3 regions of the Bovifimicola ammoniilytica genome follow, and region 1 is predicted to be linked to each of the others. Evidence: predicted binding sites of a transcription regulator. Region 1 holds the regulator's gene; each other region holds the start of a gene.
The links. Region 1 encodes Rex, which represses fermentation and respiration genes when NADH is low (regulators of the CRP and FNR family bind a similar motif). Its sites were predicted from a motif close to ATTGTTAANNNNTTAACAAT; they were not measured.
Positions count from the first base shown of each region.

Region 2: gap (type I glyceraldehyde-3-phosphate dehydrogenase) is a predicted target of Rex. The motif match lies at 1,936-1,955, and genes of this name have one in related genera.
Region 3: OCV48_RS11530 (BtrH N-terminal domain-containing protein) is a predicted target of Rex. The motif match lies at 1,366-1,385, and genes of this name have one in related genera.

Region 1 is NZ_JAOQJN010000002.1:351,512-359,735, forward strand. Features, by position in the region: gene OCV48_RS03445 (2-isopropylmalate synthase) at 1-527, shown strand, start outside; gene OCV48_RS03450 (GntR family transcriptional regulator) at 536-1,204, shown strand; gene abc-f (ribosomal protection-like ABC-F family protein) at 1,740-3,650, opposite strand; gene OCV48_RS03460 (redox-sensing transcriptional repressor Rex) at 3,935-4,573, shown strand; gene OCV48_RS03465 (hypothetical protein) at 4,603-5,247, shown strand; gene acpS (holo-ACP synthase) at 5,244-5,642, shown strand; gene OCV48_RS03475 (NAD(P)H-hydrate dehydratase) at 5,614-7,143, shown strand; gene alr (alanine racemase) at 7,147-8,224, shown strand, end outside.
Region 2 is NZ_JAOQJN010000004.1:369,044-377,267, forward strand. Features, by position in the region: gene OCV48_RS07440 (phosphoglycerate kinase) at 1-782, opposite strand, end outside; gene gap (type I glyceraldehyde-3-phosphate dehydrogenase) at 886-1,902, opposite strand; gene OCV48_RS07450 (histidinol-phosphatase HisJ family protein) at 2,172-2,981, shown strand; gene OCV48_RS07455 (cache domain-containing protein) at 3,520-4,704, opposite strand; gene mnmA (tRNA 2-thiouridine(34) synthase MnmA) at 4,704-5,801, opposite strand; gene OCV48_RS07465 (cysteine desulfurase family protein) at 5,871-7,037, opposite strand; gene OCV48_RS07470 (oligosaccharide flippase family protein) at 7,136-8,224, shown strand, end outside.
Region 3 is NZ_JAOQJN010000009.1:16,317-24,540, forward strand. Features, by position in the region: gene OCV48_RS11525 (sporulation initiation factor Spo0A C-terminal domain-containing protein) at 489-1,271, opposite strand; gene OCV48_RS11530 (BtrH N-terminal domain-containing protein) at 1,529-3,082, shown strand; gene OCV48_RS11535 (AMP-binding protein) at 3,251-4,630, shown strand; gene OCV48_RS11540 (phosphopantetheine-binding protein) at 4,665-4,943, shown strand; gene OCV48_RS11545 (phenylacetate--CoA ligase family protein) at 5,010-6,278, shown strand; gene OCV48_RS11550 (hypothetical protein) at 6,280-7,605, shown strand; gene OCV48_RS11555 (hypothetical protein) at 7,624-8,224, shown strand, end outside.

The DNA.
Region 1 (8,224 bases):
TTAACTGTTCATTATTTGGAATCGGTGAGAGAACAGGTAATACACCTCTAGAAGCAATGGTATTCGAATATGCACAGTTAAAGGGAACTTTAGATGGTATGGATACCACTGTTATAACAGATTTAGCAAATTATTTTGAAAAGGAAATAGGATATAAAATTCCATCCAGAACACCATTTGTAGGTAAGAATTTCAATGTAACAAGAGCAGGAATTCATGCAGACGGACTTCTTAAGAATGAAGAAATATATAATATATTTGATACTGATAAATTCTTAAAACGTCCTGTATTAGTTGCTGTATCTAACACATCAGGACTTGCAGGTATTGCACATTGGATTAATACATACTACAGATTATCAGAGGATAAGAAAGTAGATAAGAGTTCTGAATTAGTTAAGAGAGTTAAAAAATGGGTTGATGACCAGTATGATGACGGAAGAGTTACTGTAATAGCTGATAATGAATTAGTTGAAATTATTAATAAAACCTGCGAAGAACTTGGCATTACAATAAATAAGGGGTGAAATAGTTAATGGATAAAGATGGTCAGATTAAAGTAAGTGATAAATATTCACTTCAAGGCAGGGTATTTAACCGTCTGAGAGAAGATATTTTATCGGGGAAATATAAGGAAAATGATGAGTTAAGAGAAATGACAATTGGTGCAGAACTGGGAGTTAGCAGGACTCCGGTTCGCGAAGCACTAAGACAGTTAGAATTCGAGGGACTTGTAAGCATCATACCTAATAAAGGCGCATATGTTATCGGAATCAGTAAAAAAGACTTAAAGGATATATATGAGATGAGAGCCAGATTAGAGGGCTTATGTGCAAGATGGGCTACTAAAAATGCTACAGATGAGAACATTTCGAAACTCGAAGAGATTTCAGACTTGTCAGAATTTCACTATGTAAAGAAAAAATTTGATAAAGTATTAGAACTTGATAATGAATTTCACGAATTATTATATGAGATGGCTGATAGTAAAATGTTATATAAGACATTATCAGACTTTCATCACTATTTAGAAATAATAAGAAAGAAAACATTATCTTCTAATGAAAGAGTATGTGATTCGATTAAAGAACATAAAGATATCGTTGAAGCTATAAAAGCTAAAGATAAGGACAGAGCAGAAGAATTGGCAATTCTTCATATGAAGAATACGATAAAGAATATCGAAGCCCATAAATTATTGTAGAATATATAATGCTCAGACCTTGCTCATACAAATGTAGTTTATATTTATCTGTTAAAGTAAATTTGATATATAAATATCGAAACTCCTTGTAAGTAATTGCGTAAATTTGTAAGATATCATTTTTTGGCTCAAATTTTGTGTACATTCAACAGACATACATTTAAGCCGAGATGTCCGGCTATGACACACGCTTTCATATTTCCTTTATCTAGTGAGAGTAAATGCTGCCTTCTGCAGAGGTTATTACGGTGCAGTTAATCAAACGCGCTCCGCTTGAACGGTGATTTACTGCACCGACCTTTTGCATCAGGCAGCATTAACTCTCACACGATACGTCATAAATCAAGTGTGTGACATAGCCGGACACATCGGCTTAAATGTATGGCATTGAATGAACATAAATAATCGTAAGAGCCAAAAAAAGATATCTACAAATTAGCAATTCTTACAAAAGTTCGATATTTATATATGCAAATTTACTTAACACAGATAATTTAATTCTATTTTGTATGAGTAAAGTCTGAGTATTTATATATTATACAAGTGTTTCCCATAATTCGTATAGCTTCTCAAGTTCACTATTAACGGCTTCGATTTCTTTAGTAATCTCCATTAATTTACCGACATCAGAAGCAATATCAGGATTATTCATCTCTTCTGAAAGAGCATTGTTTTTTTCTTCAAGTTCGTTTATACGTCCTTCGGTTTTCTTTAATTCATTTTGTTTTTTACGAAGCCTGGCCTGTTCATCTTTCATAGTCTGCCAGTCAGCTTTAGAAGAAGAAACAGCAGAAGTGTCTTTGGTTTCAGCGGCTTCAGGTGCGGCATATATAGCTGTTAACTCAGCTTTTTTCTCGAGATAATAATCATAATTGCCTATATAATTTACAATCTTATTATTAGTCAGCTCTATAATTCTGCTAGCGGTTTTATTTATGAAATATCGGTCGTGGGATACATAGAGAATAGTCCCATCATAACTGTTAATCGCATTTTCAAGGATTTCCTTAGATGTAATATCTAAATGGTTCGTAGGCTCATCAAGAATAAGGAAGTTAGCATTTGATAACATAAGTTTTGCAAGCGAAACACGTCCACGTTCACCACCGCTTAAGTCTTTAATCTGCTTAAATACATCATCACCAGTGAATAAAAATGCTGCCAGCACATTACGAATTTCTGTATTAGTCATATCAGGATATGCATCTGAGATTTCTTCAAACAAAGTATTTTCCATAGTTAAAACATGATGCTCCTGGTCGTAGTATCCGATTTCAACCTTGCTGCCTAATTTAGTTGAACCGCTGTCGGCATCGATTATTCCATTTATGATTTTCAAGATGGTAGTCTTGCCTGTACCGTTATTACCGATTATACTGACTTTTTCGCCACGTTTGATTTCAAAGTTAATATCTGAGAAAAGATGGTTATCACCAAAAGATTTAGAAAGATTTTCTACCGATAATACATCTTTACCACTTGTAATCCTTGGAGTTAATTTAAGATGCATTTCATCATCAATATATTTTGGCTTTTCTACAACTTCGATTTTATTTAGCTGTTTTTCACGACTTTCAGCTCTTTTAATTGATTTCTCACGATTAAAAGATTTGAGCTTCTCGATAACCTCTTTCTGATGCTTGATTTCCTGCTGCTGATTAAGATATTTTTTAAGTTCAGCTTCTCTTAAAGAGGCTTTCTTAGTGGCATAATCGCTGTAATTACCATTATATGTAGTACATTTTGTATTCTCTATCTCTACAACTTTAGTTACGATTTTATCAAGGAAATAACGGTCATGGGAGATTATGATAACAGCACCTTTGTAATTGCTTAAGAAACCTTCTAACCATGCAATTGAGTTAAGGTCTAAGTGGTTAGTAGGCTCATCTAATAATATGATATCAGGCTTAGATAACAGAATCTTACTTAAGAATACTCGTGTTTTCTGTCCGCCTGACAGAGTTGATATCTTTCTGTCAAAATCTTCCTCTGCAAAGCCTAAGCCCTTTAAGACACCTGTAATTTCGCTCTTATAAGCATATCCGTCATTTAATTCGAAAGTATGTGTTAATTTAGAATAGTTTTCAAGAAGTTTTTCTAATTCTTTACCCTCGGCAGTTTTCATTTCAGCTTCTAATGAACGGATTGTACTTTCCATTTCTATAATCTCTTTTTTGACATCTAACATTTCTTCGTAGATAGTATGCCCGCCTGCTATATCAGGGTGCTGCGATAAATATGCAAGAGTTTTATTTTTAGCTACGGTTATAATTCCGTCATCAGGCTTTAATTCTCCTGTAATTATCTTAAATAATGTCGATTTACCCGCACCATTAATTCCGACTATTGCAACTTTCTCTCTATCTTCTGCATGAAATGAGCAGTTATCTAATATAACCTTACTGTCAAAACTTTTACTTATGTTACTACATGATAAAATCATAATTACCTCACCAATCTAAATTAATCCAAAATAAATTTTTTAATAAGTCTTATATTAATATTAAAGTAATATTTTGAAATAGAATTTTTAACGTTTACTACTAAATATAAACGATTTTTATAAAGTTGTCTATGAAGATATTAAAAAAAGATATTAAATAAGAGAAAAAAGTTTAGTTGCTTTGTTTAATTTTTATCAAAGATGTGTTATAATTTTTTAAAATTTAATAAATTTAATGTATTAAATCATTGAATTAAAATCAGAACGGAATTGGATGGTGAATTATGGTTAAGAATAGTATCTCTAAGGCAGTTATCGGAAGACTGCCAAGATATTACAGATATTTAGGAGAAATAATGGAGTCGGGTGTTGAAAGAATTTCATCAGGCGAACTTAGCAAGAAGATGAACGTAACAGCTTCGCAGATAAGACAGGACCTGAATAATTTCGGAGGATTTGGACAACAGGGATATGGATATAATGTCAAATATTTGTATGTTGAAATAGGTAAAATACTTGGAGTAGACAAGCAGCATAATATGATTATTATCGGTACAGGTAACCTTGGAAGAGCACTTGCTAATTATGCTAATTTTGAGAAAAGAGGATTTGTTCTTATAGGGTTGTTTGATAAGAATCCTAAACTAATAGGCAAGAAAGTCAGAGGCATAGCAGTTCAGTCTATGAAAAATTTAGAAGAATTTGCCAAGGATAATAAAATTGACATCGCAACACTTGCCATACCTAAGGCAGAGGCAGTAAAAGTAGCAGAAAAGCTTGCGGAATGTGGTGTCAGGGCAATATGGAATTTTGCTCATACAGACCTTAATCTGCCTAAGAATATTGTTGTTGAAAATGTACATTTATCAGAAAGCCTTATGCAGTTATCATATAATCTTACAAGAACTGAAAATGATATGTAATAATTCTTATTCGCATATGGGAGGTAACAATGGCTAAAAAAGAAACAGAAGGTTCATATGAAGATTTTGAAAATTTAATAGACTTAAAGAAGATTCCAATTTTGCCATTAGATAACAGATGGCATCAGTTATTTCCAGATAATTTAAAGACACCAAGGATAAAGAAGCTTGAGAAAGAAGTTATGAATCTCGTGAAAAGAGAAGGTGGCGTATCAAGGGAGATTAAGAATCTTGTTGGGCTCAAGAAGAAGCTTATGAAAGAAATCGTAGACAATATGGAAGAAACAGATAATGAAAACGAGAAACTAAGACAGAAGAAACTTGATGCAAGCAGGAAATTAATTGAAGATATTAATAATAAGAATACTGAGCTAGAGAACGAGAAATACCAATTGCCGTACAGACTTATGAAGGTAAATGAAGAATTACTTATGGAAAGTATTGAGAAATGTTATAATCGCCTTAGTAATAATGAAATGCAGATAGAAGCTCTGGGTGAATGGATTGAAAAGACGAGAATACAACTTAAGAGAAATGTAGTAATTAAGCAGGATAAAACTGATGAAAATAACAACATTTACGGATATATGCATGATATGTTAGGACATGAGGTTATGGAAATATTTGACAGAGAACATAATTATGATAAGAACAAGTTCAAGGAGGAAAAATGATAATAGGAATAGGAAATGATATTGTTGAAATCAAGAGATTTATGACTCTTAAAGAGCATTTCAAGGATAAATTTTATACAGAGAGGGAAATTGAGGAAGCAAAGGGGAGAGCTTCTTTTTTTGCAGCAAATTTCTCGGTAAAGGAAGCTGTTTCTAAGTCATTTGGAACAGGTTTCAGAGGCTTTAGCGGAAAAGATATAGAAGTCCTTAGAGATGAATTAGGAAAGCCATATGTAAATCTGTATGGTGGAGCGAAGAAAATTAGTGAAAGCTTAGGAATTAATGAGATATTTGTAAGTATCTCTGATACAGATAATCTGGTTATGACAATGGCAGTTGCTGAAAGTAGAAATGGAGGAGCAGAGAATGGAAATATTAACCGGAAAAGCAAGTAAAATCGTTGATAATTATTGCATTAATGAGCTTAAGATACCATCGTTAGTTCTTATGGAAAGAGCAGCTTTAGCGGTCGGTGAATGTGTGACAGAAATATGCAGGCAGAATAAATATAATAAAGTTAAGATTATATGTGGTGTTGGCAATAATGGAGCGGACGGACTGGCACTTGCAAGAATACTATGTGATGATGAAACGAAGATTAATAAATCGGATATCTGCGTTTGTATCATTGGAAATATGGAAAAAGCAAGTGAAGAATTCAATATACAATATGACATTTTACAGAATATAGGAATGGATATTATTAAAATAAAAGATAAAGAGCAATTTAAAGAAGTAATTGCAGATGGCGAATTGGTTGTTGATGCTATATTTGGAATAGGATTATCAAGAGATGTAAACGGCCTATTTGCAGATATTATTAATGAAATTAATGAAAGCAAGACAAAGGTTATCGCTATTGACTGTCCAAGTGGACTCAATTCAGACAACGGAAGAGTTATGGGAGTTGCTATAAAGGCTTATAAGACAGTTACGTTTGGAAGATTAAAAGCAGGGTTAGTCTTGTGTGATGGTAAGAATTATACGGGAGAAGTAGTGGTAAGACAGGTTGGTTTTAATGAGCTTGCATATGAAAATTTAAGAAAAAATTATAAAGAAGAAGTATTTAATGCATTTACGAAGAAAGATTTAAAAATTATTCCTGAGAGAAACCCTGTATCTAATAAAGGAACATATGGACGTATAAAGGTTATTGCTGGTTCAAAGAATATGTGTGGAGCAGCGATACTTTCAGCGATAGCGGCATATAGATGTGGAGCAGGTATAGTAGAAGTATTAACGCATATAAATAATCTTCCTATAGTGAAGGGAAAGATTATAGAAGCAGTTGTTAATGATTATGCTGAACCTTTTGAATTAGACAGTAGTTCAATAGTGGTTGCGGGACCGGGATTATCAGTTGACGATATGGCAAATAACCTGATTAAAAAGGTACTTACCTCGAATTGTAATGCAGTTATAGACGCAGACGGATTAAATGTTATAAGTAAAAACAGAGAATTATTAAAAATGCTTCATAACAAAGTGATTATAACACCACATATTAAGGAAATGTCGAGACTAACAGATATCAGTTGTCAGGATATCAGGGAAAATATAGTAAAGGTTGCTAAAGACTTTTCGGAGAAATATGGCTGCATAACGGTTATAAAAGATGCTACAACAGTAATCGCTGATTACAATGGAAATGTTACTGTAAATCTATCAGGAAACAGCGGAATGTCAACAGGTGGAAGTGGTGATGTATTATCAGGAATAATTGGTGGAATGATATCACAAATATTAGGTATTTACGAAGCTGCCTGTATGGGTGTATACTTACATGGATTGGCAGGTGACTATGCGAAAGAGAGTAAATCAGATTATGGAATGATTGCTTCAGATATTAATGATGCCATTACACAAATCTTAAAATATAGAAATGGAGAAGTGTAAAAAATGAACACAATGGAAAAATATTACAGAGTATGTGTAACAATTAATTTAGATGCTATATATAATAATGTAACAAATCTTAAGAATAATATAAAGGAAGGAACAAAGGTAATTGCAGTAATTAAAACTGACGGATATGGACATGGAGCAGTACCTATAGCATATACAATAAATGATTTAGTAGATGCGTATGCGGTTGCAACGATAGATGAAGCTGTTAATCTAAGAGAAAATGGAATAAAAAAACCTGTATATGTTATCGGATATACTCATGACAGCCAGATGGAAAGAGTTGTTGAAAATGATGTGAGACCAGCTATATTTACAATGGAATCGGCTATGGCTGCTTCTGATGCAGCAAAGAAACTTGGAAGAATGGCAAAACTTCATATTAAAGTAGATACCGGAATGAGCAGAATTGGTTTTAAAGATTGTGAAGAAAGCATTGAAACCATTAAGAAGATAAGTAAGCTTGATAATGTTGAAATCGAGGGAATATTTACACATTTTGCAACAGCAGATGAGACGGATAAGTCTAAGACGATGAAACAGTTTGAAAGATTCAAGAATTTCACAGACAGACTTGAAGAAGAGGGAATACATATACCTGTGAAGCATTGTTCAAACAGTGCAGCCATAATGGAGATTAATTCTGCAAATATGGATGCTGTACGTGCAGGTATTGCAATGTATGGATTGTATCCATCTGATGAAGTCGATAAGAGTTCAGTAAAACTTACACCTGCGTTAGGACTAAGAAGTCATGTTGTATATGTTAAAGATATTGAAACAGGTACAGAAGTAAGTTATGGCGGTACATTTGTTGCAGATAAGCCAATGAAGATAGCAACAATTCCGGTAGGATATGGAGATGGATACAGAAGAAGTCTTTCTAATAAAGGCTATGTTCTTATAAGAGGAAAAAAGGCTAATATTCTTGGTAGAATCTGTATGGATCAGTTTATGGTTGATGTTACTGATATAGATGGTGTGATATCGGGAGATGAGGTTATTCTTATCGGTAAATCAGGCAATGAGGAGATTACAACAGAGAAGATGGCAGAAATTGCAGGAGATACAT
Region 2 (8,224 bases), on a different contig from region 1:
TTTTCTTCAGCTTTCTTCTCCATATCAAGAGCATACTGTTTGTAATCTTCCTCTAATAAAGATTTACCAACTGGTTCACCGTGTGCTGCCATAAATGTATATGCCATACCACCACCGATGATTAATGTATCTACTTTATTTAAAAGGTTCTCGATTACAGGAATCTTTGAAGAAACTTTAGCTCCGCCAAGGATTGCTACGAATGGTCTTTTAGGATTGTTTACTGCATTTCCTAAGAAATCGATTTCTTTCTGCATCAAATATCCAACAACTGCTGTATCAACGAATTTTGTAACACCAACATTTGAACAATGTGCTCTATGAGCTGTACCAAATGCATCATTTACAAATACGTCACAAAGGCTTGCTAATTCTTTACTGAATTCTTCGCCGTTCTTTGTTTCTTCTGCACGATAACGTGTGTTCTCAAGAAGAACAACATCACCATCTTTCATTGCAGCTACTGCAGCCTTTGCATTTTCACCAACAACATTAGCATCAGCAGCAAATTTTACTTCCTGACCTAATAATTCTGTTAATCTTTTAGCAACTGGTGCTAAAGATAATTCTGGCTTTGGTTCTCCCTTTGGTTTTCCTAAATGAGAGCAAAGAATAACTTTTCCTCCATCAGCAATTAATTTCTTGATTGTAGGAAGAGCTGCAACTAATCTATTCTCATCAGTAATATTTAAGTCTGCATCAAGAGGAACGTTAAAGTCGCATCTTACTAATACTCTTTTTCCTTTTACGTTGATATCATCAATTGATTTCTTATTAAGCATAAATCTGCTCCTTTCTAATAATTAAAATAATAAATAAATATAATCTTAAAAAACGAGTCCGATCCATCCAGACCGGACCCGCTTAGGTTTTATATTGTCAAAATTATGCTAATTCTGAGAAATATTTAATTGTTCTTACCATCTGGCTTGTGTATGAGTTTTCGTTATCATACCAAGAAACAACCTGTACTTCGTAAAGGTCATCAGATACTTTGCTAACCATTGTCTGTGTAGCATCGAATAAAGAACCGAATCTCATACCAACGATATCGCTAGATACGATTTCATCTTCATTGTAACCGAATGATTCGTTAGAAGCTGCTTTCATAGCTGCGTTGATTCCGTCAACTGTTACGTCAGAACCTTTAACAACTGCTGTTAAGATTGTTGTAGAACCTGTAGGTGTTGGTACACGCTGTGCAGATCCGATTAATTTACCATTTAATTCTGGAATAACTAAACCGATGGCTTTTGCAGCACCTGTTGAGTTAGGTACGATATTAATTGCAGCTGCTCTAGATCTTCTTAAATCACCTTTTCTCTGTGGTCCATCAAGTGTCATCTGATCGCCTGTGTAAGCATGGATTGTTACCATGATACCTGACTGGATTGCTGCATATTTGTTAAGAGCATCAGCCATAGGTGCTAAACAGTTTGTTGTACAAGAAGCTGCTGAAATGATTGTATCATCAGCTTTTAATGTTGTATGGTTTGTGTTGTAAACGATTGTAGGAAGATCGTTACCAGCTGGAGCTGAGATAACTACCTTTCTTGCACCAGCATTGATATGAGCCTGTGCTTTTGCTTTAGATGTGTAGAAACCTGAACACTCTAAAACTACGTCTACTTTTAATTCTCCCCATGGGCAGTTGTTAGCATCTGGGAATGCATAAATCTTGATTTCTTTTCCATCAACTGTGATAGAATCTTCACCAGCTGTAACTTTATCAGCTAATTCATATTTACCCTGTGATGAATCATACTTTAATAAATGAGCTAACATTTTTGGACTTGTTAAGTCATTGATAGCTACTACTTCGTATCCTTCTGCTCCAAACATCTGTCTGAATGCAAGACGACCAATACGGCCAAAACCATTAATTGCAACTCTTACTGCCATTTTAATGTTCCTCCTAAAGTTATAAATAATAAGATTGTTAAAAATTTGACGTTAGGCAATATTCATTTCCCATTCAAAATTTAACCTAGGTGTATTGTACCTAATTTGTTTAAAAATATCAAGTATATTTTTGCCAAATTTTCTAATTATATACCTTTTCGATTGTATAGTATTAATGTATTGCATTGTATTTAATGGTTTTTGTCGCATATTTTAATATATTATGCTAAAATATGACCTATGATTTTAATAGGAAAGGAACTGATAAAATGAATAGACTTGTAGATTACCACATTCATACATTTTTCTCAGGTGACAGTGAAGCAAAAACTGACGAAATAGTTAAAAGTGCCATAGAAAAAGGCTTATCTTCTATATGCGTAACAGACCATTTAGATTTTGACTATATCGTTGATGATGTATTATTTGAATTAGATAAAGATAAATATTTTGAATATTTTGAAAATCTTCGTGAAGAATATAGAGATTTATTAGACATAAGAATCGGTATTGAAACAGGTCTTGAGCCTGATAAGTCAAAGAGACTTGATGATTTCATAAATAGACATAATTATGATTTTATCATCGGCTCTTCTCATTTAGTAAATGGTATTGATCCATTTTATCCTGAATATTTTAATGGAAGAACAGATTATCAGGCTTTTTTAGAATATTTTGAATCAATTGAAACTAATCTTAAATATTGCAAAAACTTTGATGTATACGGACATATTGATTATGTTGTCCGTTATTCTCCAAATAAGGATTTTAATTATAAAGTATTTGATTATTGTGATATTATAAATGAAATCCTAAAGAATTTAATTCATAATGGTAAAGGAATTGAAATAAATACAAGTGGATACCGTTCAGGATTATCTAATCCGAATCCCAATACAGAGATTATAAAAATGTACAGAGAACTTGGTGGCGAAATAATTACTATTGGTTCTGATGCACACAGACCTCAGGACATTGCTTATAATTTTAATAAAGCTGTCGAAATATTAAAAGGTTGTGGATTTAAATATTATACTGAATTTAAAAACCGTAAGCCTGAATTCATAAAACTTGATTAGATATTATAAAACAGACCTGGCTATTACATATGTAATTAATATTCGCCTGTTAAAGCAATTTGACATATGTAAATATCGAAACACCTTGTAATAATTGCTTAAATTTATGAGATATTATTTTTCGGCTCATATTTTGTGTGCATTCAACGAACATACAATTAAGCCGAGATGTACATCTATGACACACACTTTCATATGACTTAATCTAGTGAGAGTAAATGCCGCCATCTACAGAGGTTATTACGGAGCAGTAAATCAAACGCACTTCGCTTGAACGGTGATTTACTGCTCCGACCTTTTGTATCTGACGGCATTAACTCTCACACGATACGTCATAAATCAAGTGTGTGGCACAGACGTACACATCGGTTTAAGTGTATGGCTCTTGAATGAACATAAATAATCAAAAGAGCCGAAAAATGAATATCCATAAATTAGCAATTATTACAAAAGTTTTTATATTTATATATGCAAATTTGCTTAACACAGAAAATTTAATTCTATTATGTAATAGCCAGGTCTGTTTTATCATCAATCTCTATTCATTTGACATTTTCTTCTTTTTGGCAATCTTAATATCCATTGTCATCGTAATAAGTATGTAAATTATAAATACTACACTTAATGTGTATGCAAAACTATACGCATATGAAGACACTTTCTTTGCTACTGGTTCTATTGTATTGGCTGAAACGATGGATACAGAATACCAATTAGTATCAGGAACTATATCATAGCATATGTATCTTTTATGTTTTCCTGAACCATATGTAATTATTCCTGAACGTCCATTTTTTATTTGTTTTTTAAGTTTAGCAATTGATTTCTCATTTTTAATATTAATTGAATCTAAAAGTACAAATAAATTTGTATTTTTGCCAACAGCATCTGGTCTGGCAACTAATATACCATCTTCCTGAGAGATAAATGTTGTTCCAAGTTTCTCAAATGATGATGTATCAATAATCTCAGTAAATTCCTGAATATCATAATTACATATTAATGCGCCGACTATCTTATCATTTTTATAGACAGGCACACCAAGGCATATATATTCTACATTATTTTTTTCATCAGCTATAATTGTTGAAACACCATTATTTCCATTCAATATATTATCAAGAAATTCATTATGGTCATAACTAACAGAATCTCCGATTGTAAGAACCTCATCTTTATTAGCAGACACAAGACCTAATCCAACAAATTCATGTGCATTAAGAGCCTTTTCTAACAGATTTGAAGTCATATCAATATCGATTTCATCATTTTCATCATATAATAAAGATAAAGTCTTTAACACATTATACTCATCATTTATTTTAAGTCTTATTTTTTCAAGACTCTCAGATACCATTGATGTCAGATATACTTTAGTATTTTTATTAATCTGTTTCTGGACATCACTTTTGAATCCTGTAAAGGAATATGCAATGTATAAAGCTGCGATTATTAGTAAAATAAATTTATAGGTAATACATGTCCATAATAGTTTGCTAAAATCAACTATACTGGCTTTCAGATTACCAAGATTAATTCTAGAGGACTTGCCTGATTTAGTTTTTTTATCTCTTTTTGAAGCCTCTTCTGAAGCTTTGTCAGCTTTATTAGTAGTTTTAACTTTATTAGTTTTAACTTTATCAGTTTTAACAACATCGGTTTTAACTTCATCTGTTATATCAGTCTTATCAGTTTTTTTGATTTCTAAATTTTTTTTACTCATTAGTCTATACCTCTTAAAATAGTTCCACCAAATGCAACATATTCACCATCATATACAACTACTGCCTGTCCGGGAGTTACAGCTCTTACAGGTTCCTCAAATATACATTCTATATTGTTGCCATTCTTTTTAACATGACATTTTGTTCCACGATGGTTATAACGTATCTTGGCAATATATTCTTTATTTTCATCTACTTCTTCATCTGCCATATAATTAACATTATCAGCAATTAAAGTTGTTTTCAGAACATCTGTACTCTTTCCGATGACAACTTCATTAGATTCAGGGCGAATTTCAATTACGAATACCGGATATCCCATAGCAAGATTCAACCCTTTTCGTTGACCAACAGTATAATTTGTAATTCCCTTATGTTGACCAATCACATTTCCGTCTATATCCACGAAATTACCCGGAATAATATTATTATTTGTATTTCTGCGAATGAAACTTGCGTAATCATTGTCAGGTACAAAGCATATTTCCATACTGTCAGGTTTCTTTGCAACACTTAATCCTATTTCTTCAGCAATCTTTCTTACTTCATCTTTAGTATAACCACCAATGGGCATAAGTGTATGTGACAACTGATGTTGTGTAAGATTATACAGTGCATATGTCTGATCCTTGGCAGCCGTCACTGAATTTCTTATTGTATATCTTCCGTTATTAAGTTTATCTATTCTTGCATAATGTCCGGTCGCAATATAATCAGCACCTATTTCCAGTGAACGCTGCAATAATGATTCCCACTTTACATAACGGTTACAGGCTATACATGGATTAGGAGTTCTTCCAGCCATATATTCATTTATAAAATATTTAATTACCTTTTCATTAAATTCGCTTCTGAAATTCATTACATAATAAGGAATGTCTAACATATTAGCTACGCGTCTGGCATCATCTACGGCACTTAGTCCACAACAGCCACCTTCAGCTGAAGCATCATAAGAGTCATCTTCCTGCCATATCTGCATTGTAACACCTATGACGTCATATCCTTCTTGTTTTAACAGATATGCTGCGACAGATGAATCTACACCACCGGACATTCCAACTACAACTTTTTTATTCTTCTTAATTATTTCCATATCTTTGTAGTTTAATAACCATACCTTTCTAATGTAATATTAATAATTAGCTATTATACATTCAAATTCTTATTTTGTAAAATAACTATTATATTCTGATGATTTTTTTCTAAGTTCACTTATAATATTTTTGGTATTATTTACAACAAAATCTATTTCATCTTTGGTTGTTTCATCGGAAATCGTAAATCTTATTGATGAATATGCAAGTTCTTCAGGAAGTCCTATCGAAATCAGGACATGCGATGGCTTACTGCTATTACTTGAACAGGCAGAACCACTTGAAGCACATATTCCTTTCATATCTAATAATGCTAGAATTTCTGAAGCTTCTACAAACTGAAAAGAAATATTTATATTTCCCGGAAGTCTGTTACGCCTGCTTCCGTTAAGCCTTGAAAATGGTATCTCTCTTAATATTCTTTCGATAAAATAATCTCTGAGTGATACTTTGTAGCGTGCTTTATTCATCATATTATTATGAGAAAGTTCAGCAGCTTTAGCCATTCCAACAATAGATGGAACGTTCTGTGTTCCTGCCCGTAGTCCCTTTTCCTGTCCACCACCGAATAATAAAGGCACTGTTTTAACACTATCATTTATATATAGAAAGCCAATTCCTTTTGGTCCATGGAACTTATGAGCACTGGCACTTAATAAATCGATATTCATCTGCCTAACATCTATTGGTATCTGTCCATATGCCTGAACGGCATCGGTATGAAATATTATTCCTCTCTCATGACAGATTTTACCGATTTTAGAAATAGGTTCAATTGTTCCAATCTCATTATTTGCCATCATAACAGATACTAATATTGTTTCATCAGTAATTTCATCAATTAACCGTTGCAATTTTATCACACCATATTCGTCAACGTCAATATAAGAAATTTTAAAATCCAGGTCCTCTAAATTTTTGGACGTCTTTAGAATTGCAGGGTGTTCTATTTTCGAAGTAATAATGTGTTTACCTTTGTTTTTATATGCTTTGGCAACTGTTCTAAGTGCCCAGTTATCAGACTCTGTTCCTCCCGATGTGAAATATATCTCATCTGATGTTGCATTTATTGTATCAGAAATAATATTTCTGGCATTTTCAATAGCATCCCTGCTTTTACCTGCAAATTCATATATACTTGATGGGTTTCCGTATAGTATTGTAAAATATTCAAGCATTTCATCTACCACTTCTTTTTTTGTCTTTGTAGTAGCTGCGTTATCCATATAAATCATTTTTTACCTCCACATCTATAATTCCCGTTATAACAAAGTAATTTTGAATACATATAATAAATGCTACATATAATTTCAAAAAAGAGTTCCGTTTCAAAATGAATAAATCATATATATCAACATTTACAAAAAGCAGTATAATCAAAGGAACGATTATTTTAACTTTTGCAGGTTTTATAACAAGAATAATTGGCTTTTTATTTAGAATATTCCTTACAGGCAAAATTGGTGCAGAGGGTCTTGGAATTTATCAATTAATTTTTCCAATACAAATTGTCTGTTTTTCATTTTGTACTATGGGTTTTGAAATGGCTATATCTAAGCTCGTGGCTGCAAACAGAAAATCTTCTGATAATGCCGGATTATATTATCTTATAAGTGGAATATTAATGTCTGTTATTATCTCAGTAGTAATTACCGTTATTGTATTTACTAATTCTGACTATATAGCAAGAAGATTATTATTAGAGCCAAGATGTTCAGAGCTTGTTATGTATATGAGCCTATCTATTCCGTTAGCCAGTATTCATTCCTGTATATGCGGTTATTATCTTGGAATAAAGAATTCACGTATTCCGGCATTAACTCAGGTTATCGAACAGCTAATCAGAGTAATTTCAATTTATTTAATAATTATGCTCTTTGAAAAATATAATTACAGAGTTACTCCTGTAGTGGCTGTTATGGGTTCGGTTATTGGTGAACTTTCTTCTACTATTTACTGTGTCTTAAGTATTAATAAGAATTTAAGAAAGAACTTTAAATACTCTGTATTCTATCAGAAAATCAAGTATGTATCAAAAGAACTTTTTATGTTGTCATTCCCGCTCACATTGAATAAGTTAATGTTAAGTATATTGCAAAGCATACAAAGTGTACTGGTTCCAAGCATGTTAATCACTTATGGGTTATCCTCTAAAGATGCCCTTAGTATATATGGTATAATTCTTGGACTTGTACTGCCATTAATAATGTTTCCAAGTGCTATCGTTAATTCTATGGCATTACTCCTGCTTCCTGCAATTTCAGAAGCTGACAGCAATAATAATACTGACAAAATACAAATAGCAACCAAAAAAGCGACTTTCTTTAGTATTGTATTTGGAATATTGTGTCTTGGCATATTTGCAAGGTATGGTAATGAAATATCATTACTTCTATTCAGGAATAATTCCGGTGAATATATT
Region 3 (8,224 bases), on a different contig from region 1:
TAGAATAATCTTATAAATATATAAATTGATATTCCGACAAGAGGTATATATATTACAGAATACTTATGTGAAAATAAAAGATATATACAAGAAAGTAAACAAGAAAAAATCAAACTATATATAGTATATCTTGTGTGTTTGGCTTGCTTGAAGTTAAGCAATTTAGGGGCAATATATAATGAACATATAATAAGTGTAAAATATTTAATAAAAGCATCAAGCATATAAATAACTCCATTCTAAAATATGACAAAAAGTAATGTTTTTATACTGAAATATACGACGTAAATGAATTCATATCATGCATAAAAAAATACTATCCTTTGAGCATCAAGTTCAAAGGAGGTATGTTTTTATGATGGAAAGCATTTTGAAAATGTTATCTAAAATTTGGGGAAAATAGCTATTTTTAAATTTAAAGAGACAAATGTGTATATTTACAAAAAATAACTAATATACACATTTGTTACAAAATAATAAATGCATTTCTACAACAAATCCAATTTACGGGCATAATAAGAAATGAATTCCAAATTTGAAGGAATACCGGAATCATGACTGATTCTTCCTTTATAATGTTCAAATAATTCATCTATGGAAGATCGACTCCAGGTTGTTTCTATTGCACGTTGCATTGCGCGCTCTATGCTAGAAGCCGTCTTTTTATATTTGTCTGATAATTCTTTAGAGATGCTATTCTTTGTGACAGACATTTTATAAATAATCACAGCATCAGCCAGATATTTGTATCCGTTTAGTTTAGGACTTAATCCTATCTTGTTAAATTCATCAAATAATAAGTGTTTATATCTTTCGATATCCTGTTCCTTAGACATAGCAACATTAAGGCTTCGTTCAGAAGATTTCTTTATTGTCAGATTATCTGCAATAATTTTTAATTGTTCAATAACAAATGTTTCGCTGTAATTATCTGCAAATTTAGTAAATATAAAATCAGCACCCATATTTCGAACTGCTTTATGAATATGTTCACTTGGATTATGAGTTGTTATTACGACAATAGGCTTATTCTCTATATAGCAGTCACGATACCATGCCATATAAGATAACCCGCTACCACTGCCTCTTTGTAGTTCCAAGTCTAATATTACTATATCAGGCTTTCTTGATGTGGTTAATTCTATACCTTTTGCAGAATCATTAGTAATAGATACAATATTAAAATATTCTAATGGTTTAATGCAATCGACATATCTGTCACATACTTCTTCTTCATCTTCAATAATTAAAATTGATAAAATTTTATTCATATTATTTCGCCCTCTCTTGATGAAACAATTTTATATTAATTATAACATATTTGTAGCAGATTCACATCACAAATTGACATATTTTAACAAATATTTTGTTAAAAATCTAACGAATTCTAACGAAAACCAATGGAAACCAACGAAAACTAACAAAAAAGTCTGAAATAAATTTAAAAAACCAACGAAAACCAATTGTTATTATATTTAATAAAATAGTAAAATATATTTTGTTTAGGTTGAAACGGAGGATGTTACATATGAAAAAATTAGATGTATATGATATGCCAAAGAATTACTACATTGATGAGGTAACTTGTTTTGAACATCCTATTGCCGTTGCAATGAATTATTATAGTAGCAAATGCAGTAGCCTGTATCTTATTTTAGCTAAAATGTATGGGATATATTTTGGCGATGGCAGGGAAAATATAAGAGAAACAATATTTAAGAGTATCAGGGAGATAATTGGAATAAATAGGGTTGAATATGGGAAAGCAACAGTAGATATAATAAGAAAAAATATCGATAAAGGAATTCCGGTAATAGTGGGCGTAAATTTAAAAAATATATTTTATAGCGAGTATTATATGAAAAGGGATTGGGGACATTGGATTCTTGTAAATGGATATGATGAACAGAATAAAACATTTAATATAGTGGATAATACACAGTTTGGCAAACTTGGTGAAAGGTATGATGAATTTGTTATTACATATGATATTCTGTTACAGGCATCTAAGGAATATAGAAAAAGATTTGGAAATGAATATGTATGTTTAGCACTTGAACAAGAGAAAGAATTTGATTATAAAAGAGCATTGATTCACATATTAGAGAAATATGACGCAATAGAGATTGATAATATTAGTGAATACAGACAGATACAACTTTTAGAAATGTTAAATGAAGTATCAGCAGATAATAGTGAACATGGTAAATATTATCGGGAGGAATTTAAAAAGAAGTTAATAAACATTAATAAATACAGAGAAGTTCTCTTTGAAGAAATTGCGAGTATAATGGCCGATTTTAATTATGATATTGAAAAGAGGTATATATATCAGGGCAGGATAAAAAACTTATATGAATTATGGGATAATTATATTATGGTGAATCTTGTAAAGGCTTCAAGGGGGAGATTTATTGCTTGTAATTCTAATGAGATAAGTGCTGCGGAAAATGATATACAAAATGAAATAAAAGCATTTATTGAATATTTATATAAGAATGAAAATATATCTGATAATGAGAATAAAAATAAAATAAAAGATGAAATCACATATGAGAAAATAAATAATGGTGATGGAATAATATATGGAAATGATGAGAAAATAATATTCAATTTCAATGGTAAGCGGACATATAACTGGTGGATTGAAGATGAAGCACCGAAAGTTAAAATCTATTCAGGACACATAGAAAATAATAGTAATATAAAAATTAATACATGCATAGAGATAGTGAGAGACACTGTTTCGCAATATGAAGGAATGCTTCAGACCGGAATATATATACATACATACGCAGATAATAGAAACTATATATGTGGTTTTGAAGGAAATGAAAAGTGGATTTTAGACAGAGTTGGTTATGACGGACTATATCTGGACATTAATAACAAATATGAGATATCAGTAGAAATTACCCAATCTGAAGTTATATTCAGAAAAGTAGTGAAACAAGACGAATATCAAATATTTAGCCAGAAAGTTAATACCGATGATGGACTGGAGGTTGGTTTGATGTGTAAAACATGGAATAAACCTTCAAAAGTGAAAGTACTTTTCAAAAATACAGAAATAAGAGAATAAAAACTAATAAAAATCGATATAAATAGACATCAAAAAGGCTGGATTTTATAAAAAAAACAGAAACTTTTCGAAAAAAATGTCGTTCGTTACGTGAAACGTGTCGTTCGTTACAAGTTGTCTATTTTGACTTGATTTTAAATACTAAATTTGATTATATGGTAGTAGCAGATGAATAATATTGCAATTATAACTGATAAAGATGAAAAAATAACATATGATGATTTAAAAATGTATATTGAAATATTCAGCTCAAAAATGATATTTAAAAGTACCATTCTTATAATAGCATCTAATACAATTGGCTGTATGGTGGGATATGTATCATGTTTGAAATCAGGCAATGTACCACTTATGATTTCCAGAGATATGAATTTTGAAAGCATAAAAGTGTATATTGAGAAATATAAATTTAATTTCTTATGGGTACCTGATATGTGGATTAAAGAGAATGTAGCAGAATATAAGATTATATATAGAGAATTCGGATATTGTCTTATAGAGAATAACATAGAACAACCTGAATTACATAAAGATTTAGCACTATTACTTACAACATCAGGTACAACTGGAAGTAATAAACTGGTAAGGATAAGCAGAGACAATATAGAGGCTAATACCAATGATATTATAAATTATCTGAATATAGATGATACAGACAGAGCAATTACTCTATTACCGATGAACTATACATATGGATTATCTGTTATTAATACTCATTTGAAAAGCAGAGGGACAATATTGCTTACTGAATTGAGACCATTCCAGAGTCAGTTTTGGGATTTCTTTAATAAATACGGTGGAACTTCAATTGCAGCAGTTCCGTATACATATGAAATGCTTTTGAAACTGGGATTTAAAGAATGGAAATTAGACACATTAAGAACAATGACTGTGGCAGGAGGAAAGATTGGAATTACAGAAGAACAATATTTTATTGAATATGCAAAAACTAATAGAAAGAAATTCATTATTATGTATGGTCAGACTGAAGCGACTGCAAGGATAAGTTACAGACCCTGGAATATGGCTGAAGAAAAATCAGGAAGCATAGGTATTCCGATTCCGAATGGAAGAATGTGGTTAGAAGATACTAATGGCAATGTAGTTTCTAAACCCTATACACAAGGTGAAATTATATATCAGGGCAAAAATGTAACTATGGGATACGCATATGAATTATCTGATTTGTCTAAAGGTGATGAAAGAAAAGGAATACTTAATACCGGAGATTTGGGATATATAGATGAAGATAATTATTTCTATATAATTGGCAGAGGTGACAGAACTGTTAAGATAAATGGACATAGAATAGATTTAAAAGATATGGAGAAAAAAATTGAAGCAGATTATCCGGAATATAAGGTAGTATGTGAAATAGAAAAATGCCTTGATACAGGTTTACATAAAAGAATTAAAATTATATTAGAAAACAGAGATAAAAGTATTCATTGTGTACAAACATCAGAGAATACTAAAAAGATAATTGACATGATAAGTTGGAAGATGAATGTAAGTTCTCAAATGATATATATAGAAATTCAACAGTAAAAACATATAAAACACAAAAGGAGAAGGTGAAGTAATGAATAATGAAATGTATGAATGTGATAAGAAGTTAAGAGATATTTTAGAGAAAATGGTTGAAGATGAAGCGTTGAAGAAAGCAATAAGAGAAAAGGAAGAAATAGATTTATTCAAAGATTTGGAGTTTGATTCTTTGCATATAATGATATTTCTGACGAATGTAGAAGAAAAATTCAACATAGATTTAATTGGAGAAGATAATGTAATGGAAATAATTAATAGTTATCGTGGATTATTAGACTGGTTGAGTGAAAAGCAAAAAATAAAAAACATATAAATTATAGTGCAAATTAAAAAATGGGAATATATGTGGAAAAACTATAAAGTGTAATGGAGAAAGAAAGTGAATAAAGAAAAGCTATTAAATATGATAAAGTATTCATATGAAAGAGTACCATTCTATATGAAAAAGCAGATGTCAGATATTGTTGAAGAGATGACAGAAGAAAATGTAACAGAGAAAATGAAGAATCTGCCTATTATATGTAAAGATGAAATAGTTAGAGATGGAGTTAACATTTCATTAGATTATGGTATGGAAAATGATGGTAGCATTATAATGCTACAGACTTCAGGATCGACAGGAAAGTGCCTGAATGTATATTGGGATAAGACAGATTTTAATAAATCGCTTTTATCATTATGGATATACAGAAAGAAATATTATGGAATTAATCCTGGGGACAAGATGTGTTATTTCTATACTATTGGTAATACAGATAGATACAAGACCAATGGAAATATTAAGTATGAAGAAGACAAGCTTAGGATTGGTTTTAGTAAAGCTAATCTTAATGATGAAAATATGGACTGGATATGTATGAAGATAAAAGAATTCAATCCAAGATGGTTAAATCTGCAACCTAGTATTGCACTATTATTAGCAAAGGCAATGACTAGAAACAACATAGATAAAATACAGAATTTATCGTATATAGAATTAACAGGTGAAATGTTACTAGAAAGCACCAGACAGAAATTAAAAGAGGTATTTAAGTGTGAAATAGCTAATCAATATGGTTGCCATGAAGCTAATTCGATTGCGTTTGAATGTCCTCATAATAAGTTGCATTGTATGGAAGATAACATATATGTAGAGATTGTGGATAATGAAGGGAAGGAGGTACAAGATGGTAAAGATGGAAGTATTATTATAACCACATTAAATAATCATGCAATGCCTTTTATTCGATATAAAATCGGAGACAGAGGAGTAATAGACCACAATCACGATGTATGTAAATGTGGAAATAAAAGTCCTGTATTAAAATTGTCATCAGGAAGAGTTAATGACTATATTGTATTAAGTGATGGCAGCAGGATAAATGCATATATATTTGTGAGAGCTATAGAAACAGTAAATATTAAGTTGGATAACATAATATTACAGTTCAGAGTAGTACAAAAGGAATATGCATACTTTATAGTTTATCTGGTGTTAGACGAGGATGTCATAGATGCGGGAATAGGTGAAAGAGATGTTGAAAACCTGTTTTTAAAATCAATCGCTGAAGAGAGATTATATGATACAGAATTTGATTTTGAGTATTATGATGAGTTTCTACCGGATGAGGATAATGGCAAACTGAGATACTTTGTAAGAGAAGTATAGAATGAAGAAAGAAAAAAGGAGTTTTAGAAAAATGCGAAGAACAAAAGCAATGATAATGACTACATTGATGAGCTTGGTAATGTTTAATAATATTGCATATGCCAGTGAAAGTGTAGTAGTTGAAGAAAATGAAATAACTATATTTGAAGATGCAAAAGACGAAAAATATGTAAATATGAAAGTTGAGGAGGAAAAGAAAAATAAAACAGAACTTTTAGATAATAAGACGGAAAGATATCTTAATGAAAATGGTTTATTTGATGAGGAAATAGAAAAATTAGATGATGAGACATTAGAAGAATTGATGAAAAGTTCTAATAAAGATATACAGGTATATACTTCATTTTATGAATATATAGAGCCTGATGAAGATAATAGTGATGCAGATGATAATTCTGAAAACGAGACAGTAAAATCTTCAGATGATACAGTGATAGCAGAAAGTAGTCTGGTAGAACTTACAAAAGATGAAATAAATGCTGTTATTGCTGAAAAATATTATGATGTTGATATTTCAGAAATGGAAGAAAAAGATGACAATACAGTATTAGATGATGTATTAGAGGCAGTAGGTTTAAAACCTGTTAATGTATATGCATATGAAACCATAAATAGTGTTGATAATAGTGATAATATGAAAGGAACATATTTAAAAAAATCTATACTTATAGTTCCTGAAAAACTGGGTAATAAACAATATTATAAATTAATAACAAACTATACATGGCTTACAATGCCTGAAAATAGAATGTTAGATGTGGCTATTGTATCGTGGGATGATAATGCTAAATATGATAATTCTAATATAGCTTATAGGGAAACGTATGCTAAGGTTACAACAGATTATACAGATACGGTACGTAGACAACTAACAGGTGAATTGTTATCAACTTCTCATGGAACAGAAGAAAAAAAATTAATTAAAAATTATGTTAATGAAAATAGCCCAGATCTTAATAGAACCCTTGATTCTGGAAATGTTGCAATTACGAATCATAGAATGTATGCGTTTGTTGACTTGATGGATGATACATTGGTGCCAAAAGATTATGAAAGAAAGGTATATAGACGCGAAGTAAATAGTATAAATATAATGATGTGTACATATATAAGAAAAGTAGATGATAGTGACAATGTTACAATAGGGTCCTATTATTTTCACACTAGAGCTAAGCAAGTTTATGATATTAAAGGATTAAAATATCAATTTACCAGTCATGCATTAAATATTACACAATTCATATTAAGAAATTTAGATTGTGTTAAGGATAAAATAACTGTTGTAAGAGAAAAAGGTGACTGTGAAAAAAAGTATTTCTTTAAATAAACAGAATGGAGAATGAGAATGAAACTAAGAAAATTAATTGCGTTACAATTGGTAATGATATCAGTAGTCAGTTTTACAGCATGTGGAACGGTTGATAGGAAATCAAATGATTCACAAGATGATTCACAATATGAAACTATCATTAATAAATTATTTAGTGATGAAGATAAAGAAACAAAAGATTATCTTAATTCACTGGTAATTAAAAATGCAGGTGAAACAAGTACCAATGATTTAACGTTTTCAGTAGATGAACTTATATATGATAGTGCAACTGGAATGGGTGCATATCAATTAACTATTAAGAGCAAAAGTATTAATCTGTCAACTATGAAAAATCATTTACCAGACTACTATGCATTTGTATGTGAAGATTTTAAATTAGAACTTTGTGATGGAATGATACCATTAGGAGCTGTAATGGAAACCCAGGATTATGAAAAAGAATTGTTTAAAAATTATGAATATGAAGTAATAAATGACAACGAAATTTGTATATGGGGACCATATGCAGAAGGTAATACCTTTGATATAAATGTTGAAGATTTTCAAGAAAACACAAAATGTTTGCATCTTGAACTTCCACAGGAAGATAATCATATAGAAATAAAAGTTGATA